One region of the Paenibacillus sp. GM2FR genome, then DNA from elsewhere that is predicted to be linked to it. Evidence: riboswitches for the same ligand, from Rfam matches in the RefSeq annotation. Region 1 holds a riboswitch; each other region holds the start of a gene.
What was found. Region 1 has a riboswitch for cyclic di-AMP ahead of ehuB (ectoine/hydroxyectoine ABC transporter substrate-binding protein EhuB). Riboswitches for the same ligand answer to the same signal wherever they lie in the genome.
Positions count from the first base shown of each region.

Region 2: it holds a riboswitch for cyclic di-AMP, as region 1 does, so the genes downstream of both, PAEVO_RS07950 (universal stress protein) here and ehuB (ectoine/hydroxyectoine ABC transporter substrate-binding protein EhuB) in region 1, are expected to answer to the same signal.
Region 3: it holds a riboswitch for cyclic di-AMP, as region 1 does, so the genes downstream of both, PAEVO_RS22900 (hypothetical protein) here and ehuB (ectoine/hydroxyectoine ABC transporter substrate-binding protein EhuB) in region 1, are expected to answer to the same signal.

Region 1 is NZ_MKZM01000012.1:45,513-50,663, reverse strand. It holds gene ectA (diaminobutyrate acetyltransferase) at 1-44, opposite strand, end outside; gene ehuA (ectoine/hydroxyectoine ABC transporter ATP-binding protein EhuA) at 70-927, opposite strand; gene ehuD (ectoine/hydroxyectoine ABC transporter permease subunit EhuD) at 941-1,603, opposite strand; gene ehuC (ectoine/hydroxyectoine ABC transporter permease subunit EhuC) at 1,606-2,259, opposite strand; gene ehuB (ectoine/hydroxyectoine ABC transporter substrate-binding protein EhuB) at 2,261-3,115, opposite strand; cyclic di-AMP (ydaO/yuaA leader) riboswitch at 3,466-3,613, opposite strand; gene PAEVO_RS34770 (exosporium glycoprotein BclB-related protein) at 4,103-5,014, shown strand; gene PAEVO_RS31515 (SDR family NAD(P)-dependent oxidoreductase) at 5,073-5,151, opposite strand, start outside.
Region 2 is NZ_MKZM01000008.1:1,752,952-1,758,102, forward strand. It holds gene PAEVO_RS07945 (TrkH family potassium uptake protein) at 1-1,084, opposite strand, end outside; cyclic di-AMP (ydaO/yuaA leader) riboswitch at 1,265-1,416, shown strand; gene PAEVO_RS07950 (universal stress protein) at 1,549-2,196, shown strand; gene PAEVO_RS07955 (TrkH family potassium uptake protein) at 2,284-3,681, shown strand; gene PAEVO_RS07960 (DUF421 domain-containing protein) at 3,749-4,363, opposite strand; gene PAEVO_RS07965 (cupin domain-containing protein) at 4,602-5,151, shown strand, end outside.
Region 3 is NZ_MKZM01000009.1:410,070-415,220, reverse strand. It holds gene kdpA (potassium-transporting ATPase subunit KdpA) at 1-187, opposite strand, end outside; gene PAEVO_RS34930 (potassium-transporting ATPase subunit F) at 218-286, opposite strand; gene PAEVO_RS22905 (hypothetical protein) at 445-855, opposite strand; cyclic di-AMP (ydaO/yuaA leader) riboswitch at 986-1,153, opposite strand; cyclic di-AMP (ydaO/yuaA leader) riboswitch at 1,695-1,868, shown strand; gene PAEVO_RS22900 (hypothetical protein) at 2,002-2,463, shown strand; gene PAEVO_RS22895 (proline dehydrogenase family protein) at 2,524-3,444, opposite strand; gene pruA (L-glutamate gamma-semialdehyde dehydrogenase) at 3,648-5,151, shown strand, end outside.

The sequences.
Region 1 (5,151 bases):
TCCGGTCTTCGGTAAACAATTTCGGTTTCGGTATTTACAGCCATTCTATACAATCACCTCTTTCCAGAACTAATTTCCGTTGGAACGGAATCGCTGCAGGAAGCTCTGCAGCCGCTCGCTCTGAGGATCATCGAATATCTCCTCCGGCGTGCCCTGCTCAACGATCCTTCCGTCGGCTCCGAATATGACCCGGTCCGCGATTTCCTTCGCAAAATCCATCTCATGCGTAATCAGCATCATGGCCATTTCGCCTTCTTCGGCGATCTCCCGAATGACCTCCAGCACCTCGCCGACCAGCTCCGGATCAAGAGCCGAGGTGACCTCGTCAAACACCATCACCTTCGGCCGCATGACCAGCGCTCTGGCGATGGCAACCCGCTGCTTCTGACCTCCGGACAGATTGGACGGATACATCTTCAGCTTGTCGGCCAAGCCGACCTTGCCCAGCATGGAGACGGCCCGCTCCTCCGCCTCCTCCTTGGATAAACCCAGCACTTTGCGCGGGGCCTCCGTCACATTGCGAAGCACATTCATGTGCGGGAACAGATTAAAATGCTGGAAGACCATGCCGACATTGCAGCGCATCCGGTGCAAATGCTTTTCGTTGGCCCGAACCAGCTTGCCTTTCTCCTCCATATGCCAGAGCAGCTCGCCATCCACCTCGATGGTTCCTTCGGTGGGTTCTTCCAGCGTCATCAGCATCCGGCCCATCGTCGTTTTGCCCGATCCACTCGGACCGATCACAGCTACCTTTTCTCCCGGCTGCATTTCCAGATCGATGCCCTTAAGCACCTGGAGGTCACCAAATGACTTGGTCACGCCGGTATATTTTACAATCGGCTTTGTACCCGTAGCGGTAGCGAGACTTTTCTCCTGCTGCGGCTCCTTCGGCGCTTCCGCTTGCTCATCGATCACAACGGCATTCAATAGACTCCCCTCCTTATTTTCCACGCTGCAGATTCATACGCTTTTCCAGCCTTTGCACAAGCAAAGAGGCGATATAACTGATGATCAGGAACAGAATCCCGACCAGCGTATACGGCTCAAATGCGCGGAACGACTGCGACACGATATTTTTGGCCGTCAGCATCATCTCCACCAGCGTTATGGCGCATAGAATCGGCGTTTCTTTAAACATGACAATCAAATAATTGCCCAGTACCGGAATGATCGGCGGTACGGCTTGCGGCAGGATAATACTCCGCCAGGTTTGGGCTTTCGTGTAATTCAGTGCTGTGGCAGCCTCCCATTGTCCCTTCGGCACTCCCTCGATTCCGGAACGGTACACCTCGGAAAGATATGTGCTGTAATGCAGCCCGAGACCGATCACCCCGGCATAGAAAGCCGGAATGGAAATTCCCGTGAGGAGCGGCAGACTGTAATACAGGAAGAAGACCTGAACCAGCAGCGGTGTATTGCGAATAAATTCGATGATTCCTTTGGTTAGGAGCGACAACACCTTAAATCGGCTCCGTGTCGCAAAGGCAAGCAGCAATCCGATGATCAAAGCCACCGCGAAAGCGCAGAGCGTCACCCATACCGTCATCTTTAACGCATTCAAGAGCTGCGGCAGGATATCCCACACATAGTTCCAGTCCCACATGGCTATAACCTCCCCGCTGTCCATTTACGCTCCAGCAGTCGAACCGCCAGCGAGACGAGCGTAGCAATGACAAAATACATGAGGAGCAGCAGCACCAGAATCTCGGTCGTCCAGGAGATGTAATTGTTGCGGAGCACCATCGCCTGATACGTCAAATCCGCCATCGTGATGAAATAAACCAGTGAGGTGGATTTGATGAGTTCCACAAGCTGATTTCCGAAAGGGGGAAGCATTCGCAGGGACGCTTGAGGCAATATCACATTCCACAGCCTTTGCCAAGGCTTCAGATTAAGCGCTAAGGCGGCTTCCCACTGTCCTTTCGGAACGGCCAGCACGGCGCTTCGAACGATTTCCGAGCCGTATGCGCCGAAGTTCAGCCCGATCGCGAGGATCGCCGCCAGCATTTTCGGAAGCTCGATGCCGATGAACGGAAGGGCAAAATACAACCAGAACAGCTGCACCAGCAAGGAGGTTCCCCGAAAGACTTCCACGTACACGGCTGTCAACGTCCGGACGATCCACAGCTTCGACAGCCGGCATAATCCGGCTGCAAAGGACATCACGATAGCCAGTATGGCTGAAAAAAACGCGACGATAATCGTGATCTCTGCTCCTTTAAGCAGCGTAGGGAGAAAATCGATCCAAGAATTCGGCATGCTATTCCCCGCAAAGCGCGGCGGCCGTCATCTCACCCGGAAGCTCTTCTTCCGTGAACCCGAACTCTTGCAAAATTTCGAGCAACTCGCCAGACTCCTTCATTTTTTGCAGCTCCGCATTGTAAGCCTCCTGGAACTCGGTATCCGCTTGGCGAAAAGCCGTAGCGCCGTAACCGCGAACGCTCTCTCCGTCGATGACCGGCTGCTCGAAATCAGCCACGCGTTCGATGCTGTCGTCGTTAGCCGAATCCAGCATCGCCTGCAGGGACGGCCCCGTCATCGTAATCGCCTGCACCCGGTCTGCCTGGAGAGCGCTGATGGCCGAGGCCTGGTCAGGGACCTGTACGATCCGGTCCGTGGGAATACCAGACTTCTCCATATAGCCGATTTCGACCGCGCCGGTCATGACGGCTACCTTGGCCTGGTCATTCTTGGCAATGTCCTCATAGCTTCCGAGTTCCATCGGGTTCCCTTGCTTCACCGCAATGGCTTCCCCGATGCTGTACTCCGGATCGGCAAACAATACGGCAGAGCAGCGGTCCGGATTAATGAACATGCCTGCGGTAATGAGATCAAACCGCTCAGCCTGCAGTCCGGCAACCAGTGAACCGAATTCCGTAAGCTCTCCCCTCATTTCCTTGATCCCAAGCCGTTCCAGAATAACTCGGGCAATCTCAACCGCTTCTCCCGTCAGCTCCCCGTTGGCCTCTTTATAGGCATAAGGCTTCTCATTCGCAAAACCCACGGTGATATATCCCTGCTCTATGGCGCGATCCAGCGTACTCCCTTTGTCGCCGCAAGCCGCAAGCGATACCACCAAAATCAATGACAACATCAGTACAACGACTTTCTTCAAAACTTTTCCACAACCTTTCGTTATGACTTTGCAATTCTTAAAAAATGGCATGATGAAATAATCCTTGTTAATTTATATGTTAACTTGGATATAAAGACATTCAGATACCTTGCACGGGTCGGGGCTTCAGGGAAGATGATTCATCCATCTCCGTGCACGCTTTAACCCAATGCCGTCTGACCGATTCAATTGGTTCAACATTTGCCGACCTTGCCCCTCCTCTTTAGCAGAATACAAAAAGACCACCAAACAGGGGATCTAGACATAGCTCCGCCAGCAGGGGGTCAAAAAATAGAGAAAGGCCCCTATAGAGAATAAAGGGCCTTTGTTATGAAACATCCATTATGTATAAAAGACCCATCCACTGCTGACGAGGTTAGCTGACGGACTCGGGTAAGATGGTACCCTACACTCGTGATTCCAAGTGACTCGCCCCTGGTGAAACTGGTTCCCCCGCTTTCCGGAAAATGTATGCCGGAAACTAAGCGTGTGTTCATGATAAAGGGAAGTTCAGGAAAAGTCAAACCCCTTTAACCGCTTTTTTTGGAAATTTAGAGGCGGAAATGCCATTCTTCCAGGGTATATTACACACCGGAAAAATGCCTCATTCAAGCCTGTCCCCTTACCATTCAGGGGGGTTATTCCAGGCTTATTTTTCGCTATATAGCAGGCGTTTGACATGCCTCCCTTACTCGTTCATGTGATGGATAGTTTATGCCATGAATTAAACCCGGATTGTGAAAGCTTCCCCCATTACATGTAAGGCCTAATTTTTTTTTTGAAACGCTGCGTAATAAGCCTATGAACATCGTATGGAAATTTGAAATTCATCCTATGGTTTTTGCTATTCGTCAATAGATGAATGCCTTAAGGGCTAGCGTACATTCTGGAAATTATAGGTGGATATCTATCATTTGTACGCTATTAACCCATGCCGTACCGAGAGCACTTGCGTAGTATAAAACAAATCTAAAGGAGGTGCTTCATTTGGAACGTTCTTCTAGAAAGAGAAAATTATTGTGTGCTCTTAAAAAGATAGAGAAAGAAGTCATTCATGCGAAGAAAAAGAAATGCCCGTCTCATGGTCATGGTGGCCATAAAGATCATGTATGTGTTGTTAAAAAGCGCCGATGCCCAAGAGCTATCCGCGGACCTGTAGGTCCTCAAGGGCCTATCGGACCGGTTGGACCGGTTGGACCAGCTGGACCTATCGGGCCTGCCGGACCTGCCGGACCGACAACGGGTATTGCTGGACCAGCTGGACCTGCTGGACCTGCCGGACCGGCGGGACCTGTCGGGCCTGTCGGGCCTGTCGGACCTGCTGGAGCCGTCGGACCTGCTGGAGCTACTGGGGCTACTGGGGCTACTGGAGCAGCTGCCGGAGGAGCCATCATCCCATTCGCATCTGGTCTGCCACTTGCTCTGACTACTGTTTTGGGCGGATTGGTAGGTACAGTCGGTCTGGTCGGCTTTGGTATTTCCGGCCCTACCGTTACCCTCGCTGGTGGAACGATCGACCTTACGGGAGCAGCAGGTACTGCACTTGACTTCGCATTTAACACGCCACGAGCTGGTACCATCACTGCACTGTCTGCTACCTTTAGCACTACTTTGGCGCTTACCCTGACAGGAACCACGGTTACAATCACAGCCCAACTGTACAGTGCACCGGCTACGAGCAATACTTTCGCACCGATACCAGGCGCTCTTGTTACGTTGGCTCCGCCGCTCACAGGCATTGTAGGTCCCGGAACGGTAAGCAATGGCTTCGTAGAAGGCCTGGCCATTCCGGTGGCAGCCAATACCCGCTTGTTAATGGTATTCTCGGCAACAGCTGCTGGCGTAACTCTTGTCACTGCAGTCGCAGGTTACGGCAGCGCTGGTGTCAGCATTATATAAGTTTCGTCTTTCCTCCTGCAAACAAAGCCCCGATTGTTATATCGGGGCTTTGCTTCAATTATACGGCCGTATACCCGCCATCCACCAGCAAACTCGTGCCTGTAATGAAGGATGCATCTTCGCTGGCGAGGAACAAC
Region 2 (5,151 bases), on a different contig from region 1:
TCACCATGACGGCTAACGATCGAAGGATGATGGATTGAGGGATTCGCCTGTTGAGTATTTCAACATCTTGTTTGCCCCTTATAATACTTATCAAAGTGAACAAAAGAACTGCAAATGTGTTTGTCTTTATCCCCCCTCCTGTTGAACCAGAGGAAGCGCCGATAAACATTAAAAAGATCATAAAAAACTGGGAAGCCGTCATCATTTCAGCGATATTAATTGTATTAAACCCAGCGGTACGAGTTACTACGCCTTGAAAATAGCCCGCCCAAATCCGTTCTGCCCACGTTAAGGAGCCAAACGTATGGGTGTTGAACAATTCGATGATGAATATAACCAAAAAACCCGTGAGACAAAGGAAGCCGGAAGTTGATAACACAATCTTGGAATGCAGGGATAGCTTTGTCCACCGCCTATGCTTCCACACATCTAAAACTACAGTAAATCCGAGGCCGCCTATAATAAAAAGCAGAGTAATGACGATATTGACTAATGGATCACCAACGTATCGGCTCAAACTATCGGACCAAAGACTAAATCCAGCGTTATTAAAAGATGAAATGGAATGAAACACACCGTAATATACCGCTTGCCCCATACCCAGTTCCTCTTTCCAGCGAGTGATTAACAAGGCTGCTCCCATGAGTTCAATTATAAACGCAATGAGAAAAATACCCAGTGACAACTTCACAACACCTTGTGTTGATAAAGAGTTTGTAGATTCTTTTATGAGAAGGCGGTTTTTCAATCCGATTTTCTTACCCAGGACTACGGCTATCAACACACTAAATGTCATGAATCCAAGGCCGCCAACTTGAATCAAGCACATGATGACGATTTGGCCAAAGAGGGAGAAATCGGTTCCGGTATCCAGCACAACCAATCCTGTAACACATACTGCAGATGTCGAAGTGAATAATGCGTTTAACCAACCGACACCGGTGCCTGTTGATGATGATATGGGTAGTGCCAACAAGATAGCCCCTAATACAATCGGGAGAGCAAAGCCTAAAAGTATGAGACGCGAAGATGTTAAATGAAATTGCTTTATTGATATTTGGGGCTGTGATTTGCTACGAAACATCAGATATCCTCCTTCTTGTCCTAATTTTCAGTAAACGAAACCGTTCAGCCTACTACTGCGTAGTATTAACCTTATCAAAGCATTGATGCTACTGCAAAACAAATTTTCGCAATGCTATTATGCTGTATTTCGGTTTACATTTAGAACAAACTAGCATAATATGAATTACGATAATTTCATAATTAATAATCGCTTAATCCCCTCTTGGGGAGCGGGGGAACCATCGAGGTCGTACTAACGGCTTCAGGGGTGAATTCTTTCTAAACAGAAAGGACGGGGACTCTCAGACCCGAATCCGGCAGCTAACCTCGTCAGCGTCCTTGGGAGAGAACCCTCTTACCATTTTGACTTGTTACATATTAAACAGTCCAAAGCCTGGAAGCAGACACTCTGCTCCCAGGCTTTTTTCCTGAATGGTTTGCAGAGTATCTACATTTAGAAAAAGAAAAGGAGCAGAATTATTCATGGCAAATAACGAAAAAATCATGGTTTGTGTTTATTATGGTCCCCATGGGGAACGTCTCATTCGCCGAGGGGGGGAACTGGCTAAACTTCTGCAATGCCCCCTGTACGTATTGAGCGTCATTCCTGTAAGAGATGATGTGCTTGATCAAGAACAGGAAAAATTTATGGCCGCATGGCAAACGACATGCGACGAATATGGCGCTACATTTATCGCAAAAACGAACGTAGATCGTAAAGCTGCAGATATTATTGCGGAGACAGCCAGAAATCATCATATTACGCAATTAATCATCGGACAATCCGGGCAAACGCGATGGCAGGAAATTACGCAGGGTTCCTTCGTTAATGAACTACTGAATCGGATAGGTGAAACGGATCTTCACATTGTGGCGGTCCAGAGGATGGCACATCACATGACCGAGACCCATGAACGGGGAAGACGAGTCACGGTTATCAGAAATGGTGAACATTATAGGCTCAGCAATGGGGAGTCTGAAGGCGAAACTGTAGCTGAGGGTCTTTTTTTCAAGGAATTGAATACCGATTTCGATACGGGTTTACTTAAAATAATGACAAATAGTGAATTCAGGTATTTGAAGATAAGCAATGGAAAAGTGTTAGACCCTTCTTCTTTCCAGTCCAAATAGCGCATGATCAATATTACACGGGAGTGACACATGTGAGAAAACAGTTTATACTCATCGAAATAAATATCCCTATTACGGAGAATGACCATGATCGAAAACGATGACCATACCAGACGTCGCTCCGCCCTTTACAAAATCGATTCATTCGTAAACAAGTTGAAGAATAATATGAGTCCTCCCCAGCTCATCATGGTAGTGTTTTTTGTGCTGATCTGGACGGGTACCTTGTTGCTTACACTCCCTCTATCTTCTACAAACGGAAAATCTGTAGGTTTATTGAATGCTTTGTTTACCGCCACCTCGGCTATATGTGTGAATGGCCTTGTGGTTGTAGATACCGGGAGTGTTTATTCGACCTTTGGGCAAGTCATCATTATGATCTTGATCCAGATTGGCGGACTCGGATTTATGACTTTCGGTGTTATGGTAGCCATAGTACTGGGGAAAAGAATAGGTCTCAAGCAACGTCTTGTCATTCAGCAAACAACCCACTCGACATCAGCTCAAGGTTTAGTCAAGCTATCGCTGTATATGGTGCTTATAGCGTTCGCATTTGAGGCGTTGGCTACGGTCATTCTTACGATTCGATGGCATTACGAATGGGGTTGGGGTCAGGCAGCCTATTATGCGCTTTTTCATTCCGTTTCCGCCTTCAATAATGCGGGATTTGCTTTGTGGTCTGACAGTCTTTCACCTTTTGTCGGCGATCCAATCGTTAATATTACCATTGTTATGCTCTTTATCATCGGCGGACTCGGCTATATTGTTGTCGTGGATCTATTCCGCAAACGTTCATGGAAGAGACTGTCTCTCCACTCCAAGGTTGTTCTTCTGGGCACAGGCATTCTCTCAGGAATCGGTTTTCTAACTATACTATTGTTGGAAAGTTGGAATCCGTCCACCTTTGGTCAGCTTAGCGGAGGCGAGCGTGTGTTGGCCGCTTTCTTCCAAGGTACGACACCTCGAAGTTCTGGATTCAACACAATTGACATCAGCAGTATGCTAGCCGCTTCCCAGTTCCTTATGATTATTCTGATGTTTATCGGAGCTGCCTCTGGAGGTACAGGAGGTGGAATCAAAATCAATACACTGATTGTACTCATCTTGGCAACGATCCAAACGTTTCGCGGCGGTGGGCAAATTCACGCATTCAAGCGCAAAATAGGCGAAGAAACGGTTATGCGTGCCCTAGCTGTTGTCATGAGTTCATTGGTTGTTGTACTTTGCGTCTCCCTTCTGCTCACGATCACGGAGGGAATGCTGGAGGAACATTTTCTGGAGGTGCTGTTTGAAGCCACATCAGCATTCAGTACAACCGGGTTGTCGATGGGGCTGACGAGTGAACTATCTCCCCCCGGTAAGGTCATTGTGATTGTTACGATGTTTGCCGGACGCTTGGGTCCGTTAACGCTCGCTTTTGCGCTGGCTCAGAAAAAGCGTTTATCTAAAATAGGTTATGCGGAAGATCATATTTTGATTGGATAAACAAGTGATATAAGGAGGCCCCTCCAGTTGGAGGGGCTTCCTTATATCACTACAATGAATGCTTGGGCTATTGAAGCCTTTTATTTGTTACGTGGGTATCTCCTTTTTTTATTTCATTAAATAAATCTGTCTCTTGATTTTGAAGGTTGGGGGTTAAAGCATCACTTCCACTCACTATACCGTTTAAATATTTTGATAACAGGTTTTCCAGTTGCGAAAGGGTTACCGGTTTTGCCGAATCATGCAATTCGTAACCAAGTTGCCCGTTTGGTTCGATAGTAGCCGTCTTCACATCACTTAACTTCGATATTCCTTGCTGCCGTAATTTCATCTCCAGAGCATCCACGGTTAATCTCAGTTTCTTCATATTATGGATCACTAATTGGCCGCCTTCAATAACAACAATTGCCGGTCCTTTAATCCACTTTTCAAAACGATTCCAGCGAACTTGTAAGATTTCAACTAATATCAACACTGATATAAACACGATTGCAGCAACGATGGTTAGGAGTATGCTTTCATTGGCAATTGGTTGAACAATGATGGTACCTATTGAAATCATCGTAATCGTCGTAGGGATCGTCATCTGTGAAATGGACTTTCTCCCGGATATACGAAGCATGAGCATCCCGAATATAATTAATACAAGCGATTTCCAAAGCTCATCCCAAAATTCATTCATAAGAAGATATGTCCTTTCTCTTCATGTACCATTTACTTTTTACATTTTGTGCAGTGTTTATTCTGTTGAAATATACTGTAACTGCTGAAGGAACAAGTTCAAATAACAAAATTGGAACTTTCATCTACCCCCCTATGTTGAAACGAAGATTCCGTTGTCTTAGACTTTAGCTCTTACAATTGCGAACTTCTACATGGGCATCTGCATAGGATAAAAAAAACAATCAAGTGAGAGGGGTATGAAGGTGTACCGCAATTCGTATTTCAATTATCAATATTACAATCCTATGCATTTTAACAATTGGAAATATATTCAAAGACCTCATTATTACCATTGTAACAATCACCACTGGAATCCTCATTTTAGAACCGTTAAATTAGGAGATTATGGAGGAAGACCATTTGTTGTGAACATCGACCAAGCCGCTAAGCAAAACAATACTTATCGCACAGCTTTATGGACAGGAGAAAAATTACAAGTGACTCTTATGAGTATTAATGTTGGAGATGATATCGGTTTAGAAGTTCATCCGACAACGGATCAATTCATACGTATTGAAGAGGGTCAGGGGCTTGTTCAAATGGGTGATAGCAAAAACAAATTAGATTTTCAAGAAATGGCATTTGATGACTATGCCATTATGATACCCGCAGGAAAATGGCACAATGTAATCAATACTGGCAATACACCACTAAAAATTTACGTTATTTATGCGCCGCCTGAACATCCATATGGTACAGTTCATGAAACTAAATCAATTGCTATGTCAGCGGAAGAAAATCACCATT
Region 3 (5,151 bases), on a different contig from region 1:
ACCCTTTCCATGTCATCCCTTTGCGTTCTTTCAAGCCGATCAGAGCAAAAATCGGTTTCTCCACCCAGAAGAACCATCTGTCCGTTCCATTGCTTTCATTGCGAAACACCTGGTATAGATAAGTTCCCAGCGGCTTGACCAGCAGCACCAGAACGAGTATAACGATGGCAATTTGTAAAATGCCCATGACGAATGCCTTCCTCCTTCAGCCGTTTCCCTAGAATTTTTCAGGGTGAATCAGCGCATAAATCAAATAGAGAAAAATAAAAATCGTGAATATCAACATGATCATCACGGCTGATCAGCCTCCGGTTCCGAAACCACACGCCCGCACCAGGACATAAACAGCATGAGCAGTCCGTAGGTTCCTCCCAAAATAAGCAACATAACTAAATCCTGCATGAATACAACCTCCCGAAACTCGTTGTGAAATCAGCCAAACGCTTAACTGCCAATAGACGCTATGAGAAAGGCCACGTGACGATGGTTCGTATGAAGCACCACATCAGCACCCAACCCTTTGTATATCAATCGCGGATTGCTGGAATGGGTGATCACATAAATCGACTCTGCGGTCCAAGTCCGGCAAATCCGTAAATAGCGACAGCACAAATTCAAGCTGCTTTCGAACAGAAACACCTTGCTGACGGAAAACTCGGGAATGATCCAGGTTTGCTCGTCTCTTGTATCAATCAGAATAATGTGTTTGCAGCCCAGATCCAGCAACCTCTCCTGCTCAGCCCGGTTGTTGGCTATGGCCGCAAACGAAACATGTTTTTGAATCAACTGGCGGACGAATTCCTCCCCGGCCTTGTTCGGCGCGGATACCAGGATGAATTCCTGCGGTTTCTCCATCTTCTTTTCTCCTCCTAAGGTCAGAAAGAGAAGGCAACAACAAAGAAGCCCGTGGAAAGAGAAGAACTCTTCCCGCAGGCTCCTTAATAGGACACGGTGAAATACACCATGGCCCAAGTCCACGACAATCGTTGCCTCTCTCGATACGCTTACGAGGTTAGCTGACGGATTCGGGCGTGAGAGTCGCCCTACCCATAGACCGTTATCTTGTCCATGGGATTCACCCCTGAGAGATAGATTCATCTCCCGACTGGTTCCCCCGTTCCTTTTCCATTCAAGGACTCAGCGAAAATTGAAAACGAGTAGCATGTTATTCTATTAGCCATTGACTAAACATCCAGGTCCAGCAAAACAACACAGCATCAGGTTCGAGCGGTGAGAGTCGCATCATCCTGCAATTTCAGTGAAGGCCTATGGTGCCTTCTCCCGAGATTCGATCCATAAAAGAGCCCAACTGAGCTCTCACACTGTCTGTAGGCCTTCATGGATCGGCTGCCCATTTGCCTGTCTCTGATGTCCGTCAATTCATAGTTCGTATCATACGTCTGGCCCTGCAGGAAGTAAATGTGAGCAAAAACACATGTGGCGTTATGTCGAACAGGAACGGACCAATTCCGGTCCATTATCTCCAGAATACTGCTCTATACTATGTATTTCTCTTGTTTTCTTATATTTATCGTAATCTATCGAGATACCGAGATTTTGCCATGATAATAGATGACACGACCCAATGTACACGTTTTCTTTTGCGGTTTTTATCGATTTTCGGAATGTATCCGTCCCATATGGCCATTTACTTTTAGATTCCTCCGGCGTATGATTCATCCATCTATTCGAAACATTCATTTACGCTGAGCTCCCGACAGATCGGGAGACGGGGGAACCAAAATCGCCAATGGGGCTTCTGTTGGTGAACGGGGTGAATCCGCAGGCCTGATGGTCAGGCGCTGCGGTAGGGTGCTCTCAAGCCCGAATCCGTCAGCTAACCTCGTAGGCGCGTTTTGAGAGAGAACACCACCCGAGCCTTAAGCGGAAGCGGCCACTGGAGTAGGGCCTCTAACGATAAATAGGCCTGGAGAGCGGGGTATCTCTGCTCACCAGGCCTTTTTGCCGTGCATATAACATTCCTATAAAGGAGCGTAGATCATGACGAAACTCATCGAGGCCGCACTGGCACCCGTCATCGAAACCGCATCGCCTGTAATATGTGAAGAGCCCATCCGCAACATGGAGATGTTCCGTTTCGACCAGAGCTCGGCTGAACGCTTTATCCCCTCGAGCGATCAAGGCTGCAACTGCGGTTTGTTTAAAATCAGCTGCGAAAACGCGGCCGGGTATGCCGAATATGCACTGCCAAGCACGGGAGAGTTCGCGGATCTGGTCCGCTGGGCATCCGTCTTTACAAGGCTGAGAGGCATGCCCGTGACGGAGGCCGTTCGCTATGCCCAGAAGCAGCAGCAATGGGGATCTGTACGGATGCAACTCGCCGTATCGGCCCTCGCCGATCTGGAGGCCAATCTGCAACAGCACATCACCCGTAAGCGGTTAGGTAGCCTTCCGCTGGAGCGTTCCTACCTAATGAACTGCTCGGAGGCGTATTATTTCTAGGACGACAGCTAGAAAGAGCTACCGTCCTCGCTTCCATTGCAATTGGTTGTTTTCCCCCGCTCACTTGAACATATTTTTGAGCACCATCATCAGGTTAGCCGGCTTCTCTGCCAGCCGCCGGGTGAAATACGGGTACCACATCGTTCCGTAAGGCATATAACACCGGATGCGGTAGCCGTCCTGCGCAAGCGCAGCCTGATCGTTCATCCGCAGCCCGTACAGCATCTGAAACTCAAATTCCTGTTTGTCTATGCGGCTCTGCTCGGCAAACACCTTCACCCAGTCGATGATGTGGTCATCGTGCGAAGCAATCGCGACGTAGGCGCCCTGATCAAAATGCATTTTGATCAATTTCTTATAGTTGTCAATAACCTCCCGCTTCTGCTGAAAGGCAATGGTTCCAGGCTCTTTGTACGCCCCCTTCACCAACCGCAGATTAACACCGGCATGCATTAAATTCTTGACGTCCTCCTCCGTACGGAACAAGTAGGCCTGCATCACAGTCCCCACATTGGTCAGCCCCTCTTGATGGAGCCGCAGTGTCATGTCAATCGTGGCCTGGGTGTACGGGGAATCCTCCATATCCAGACGAACGAAGTTCCGGTGCTCTTTCGCCTTTTTCGCCACCAGCTTGATGTTCTCGTAAGCCATCTCGGGGTCCAGTGCCATCCCCATCTGTGTCGGTTTCAGCGATACGTTCGATTTCACTCCCCGCTTGGCAATCCCTTCCACAAGCTTCAAATACTCCTCCCGGTACCCGGCCGCTTCATCCAGCGTCGTGATACCCTCCCCCAAATGATCGAGCGTGACGAGAATGCCCTTCTCGTTCAGCCTCTCAATTTCATCCAGCGCCTCATCCAAGGTATCGCCGGCTATGAATCTGCCCGCCAATTTCCGACCGTACTTGATCGACAACCACTTCACGAATTTATTACCGGACACCGTCAGGATCACTTTACGGTAAAGCTCGGTTCCGTCCATGCGTGCGCCCCCTTTGCAAAAGGTAAACCAAAATGCACTCTATCTTAACTCATATGCAAAAATCATGACGGCATGCAGGAAGACATACATATCTAACATAGAGCTTCTCACCAGAAGATCCTAAACACCCCACCATGATGCATTCAGCAGCTGGACCATAGACCTTAAGCTTCGATTCATATCATGTTAAGGAGGGGCCTCCCATGCGCGTACCTTTTCGGAACGAACCATTTATGGATTTCAACAACGAGTGGAACAACAAGTTATACGATGCGGCGTTATCCGGAGTCGAAGCCGAGCTTGGCCAATCGTATCCCTTGGTTATCGGCGGTACCAAAATCTATACGGAGCGTACCGCACAATCGGTCAATCCGTCTCGGAAACGTCAGGTCATCGGCATTGTATCCCAAGCCGATACCGAGCTTGCCGAACAAGCTATTCAGACGGCAGCGCGTACCTTTGAGACGTGGAAGCACACCGAGCCGAGCGAACGGGCACGATATCTGTATAAGGCAGCTGCGATCATGCGGCGGCGCAAGCTCGAGTTCTCCGCGCTGATGACGCTGGAAGCCGGCAAAACGCGTGCCGAGGCGGACGCGGATACGGCCGAAGCGATCGATTTCATGGAATTCTATGCACGCGAAATGCAGCGTCTAAGCGCGCCCCAGCCGTTGACGGTTCACGAGGAGGAAGAGAATCATCTCTATTACATCCCGCTTGGCGTCGGCATCGTCATTCCGCCGTGGAATTTTCCGCTCGCGATTATGGCAGGCATGACCACAGCAGCCATCGTCTCGGGTAACACCGTTGTGCTGAAGCCAGCGAGCACCACGCCGGTCATCGCCGCCAAATTCGTGGAGCTGCTGGAAGAAGTCAGCCTGCCTCCGGGCGTCGTCAACTTCCTGCCGGGACCGGGCCAGGAAGTGGGCGATTATCTGGTGGATCATCCGCTGACCAGGTTCATCAGCTTTACGGGATCCCGCGACGTCGGACTGCGGATTCAGGAACGCGCGGCCAAAACGCAGCCGGGGCAGCGATGGATCAAGCGCGTCATCGCCGAAATGGGCGGAAAAGACGCCATTATCGTAGACAGTGAGGCGGATCTGGATCTCGCGGCGGATGCGATCACCGCTTCGGCATTCGGCTTCTCCGGCCAGAAATGCTCCGCCTGCTCCAGAGCCATCGTGCATAAGGACGTCTATGATGCCGTACTGCAGAAGGTCATCGAACGCTCCAAGAAGCTGGTGATCGGTTGTCCGACTCACGCCGAGATTCAGGTAGGGCCCGTCATCGACGATAAGGCCTATCGTAAAATTCTGGACTATATCGAAATCGGGAAAGGTGAAGGCACGCTGGTACTCGGCGGTTTGCCTGGCGATCCGGAGGGGTATTTCATACAGCCGACAATCTTCGCGGACGTGGCCAGCACCGCCCGTATTTCCCAAGAGGAGATCTTCGGCCCGGTGGTGGCCTTCACGAAGGCCGCCTCCTTCGACGAAGCGATCCAATTCGCCAACAATACTGACTACGGGCTGACTGGCGCGGTGATCTCGAACAACCGCGAGCACCTGGAGCAGGCGCGCCGCGATTTCCACGTCGGCAACCTGTATTTGAACCGGAAATGCACCGGCGCCTTGGTGGGCACCCACCCGTTCGGCGGCTTCAATATGTCCGGGACCGATTCCAAAGCCGGCGGGCGCGATTACC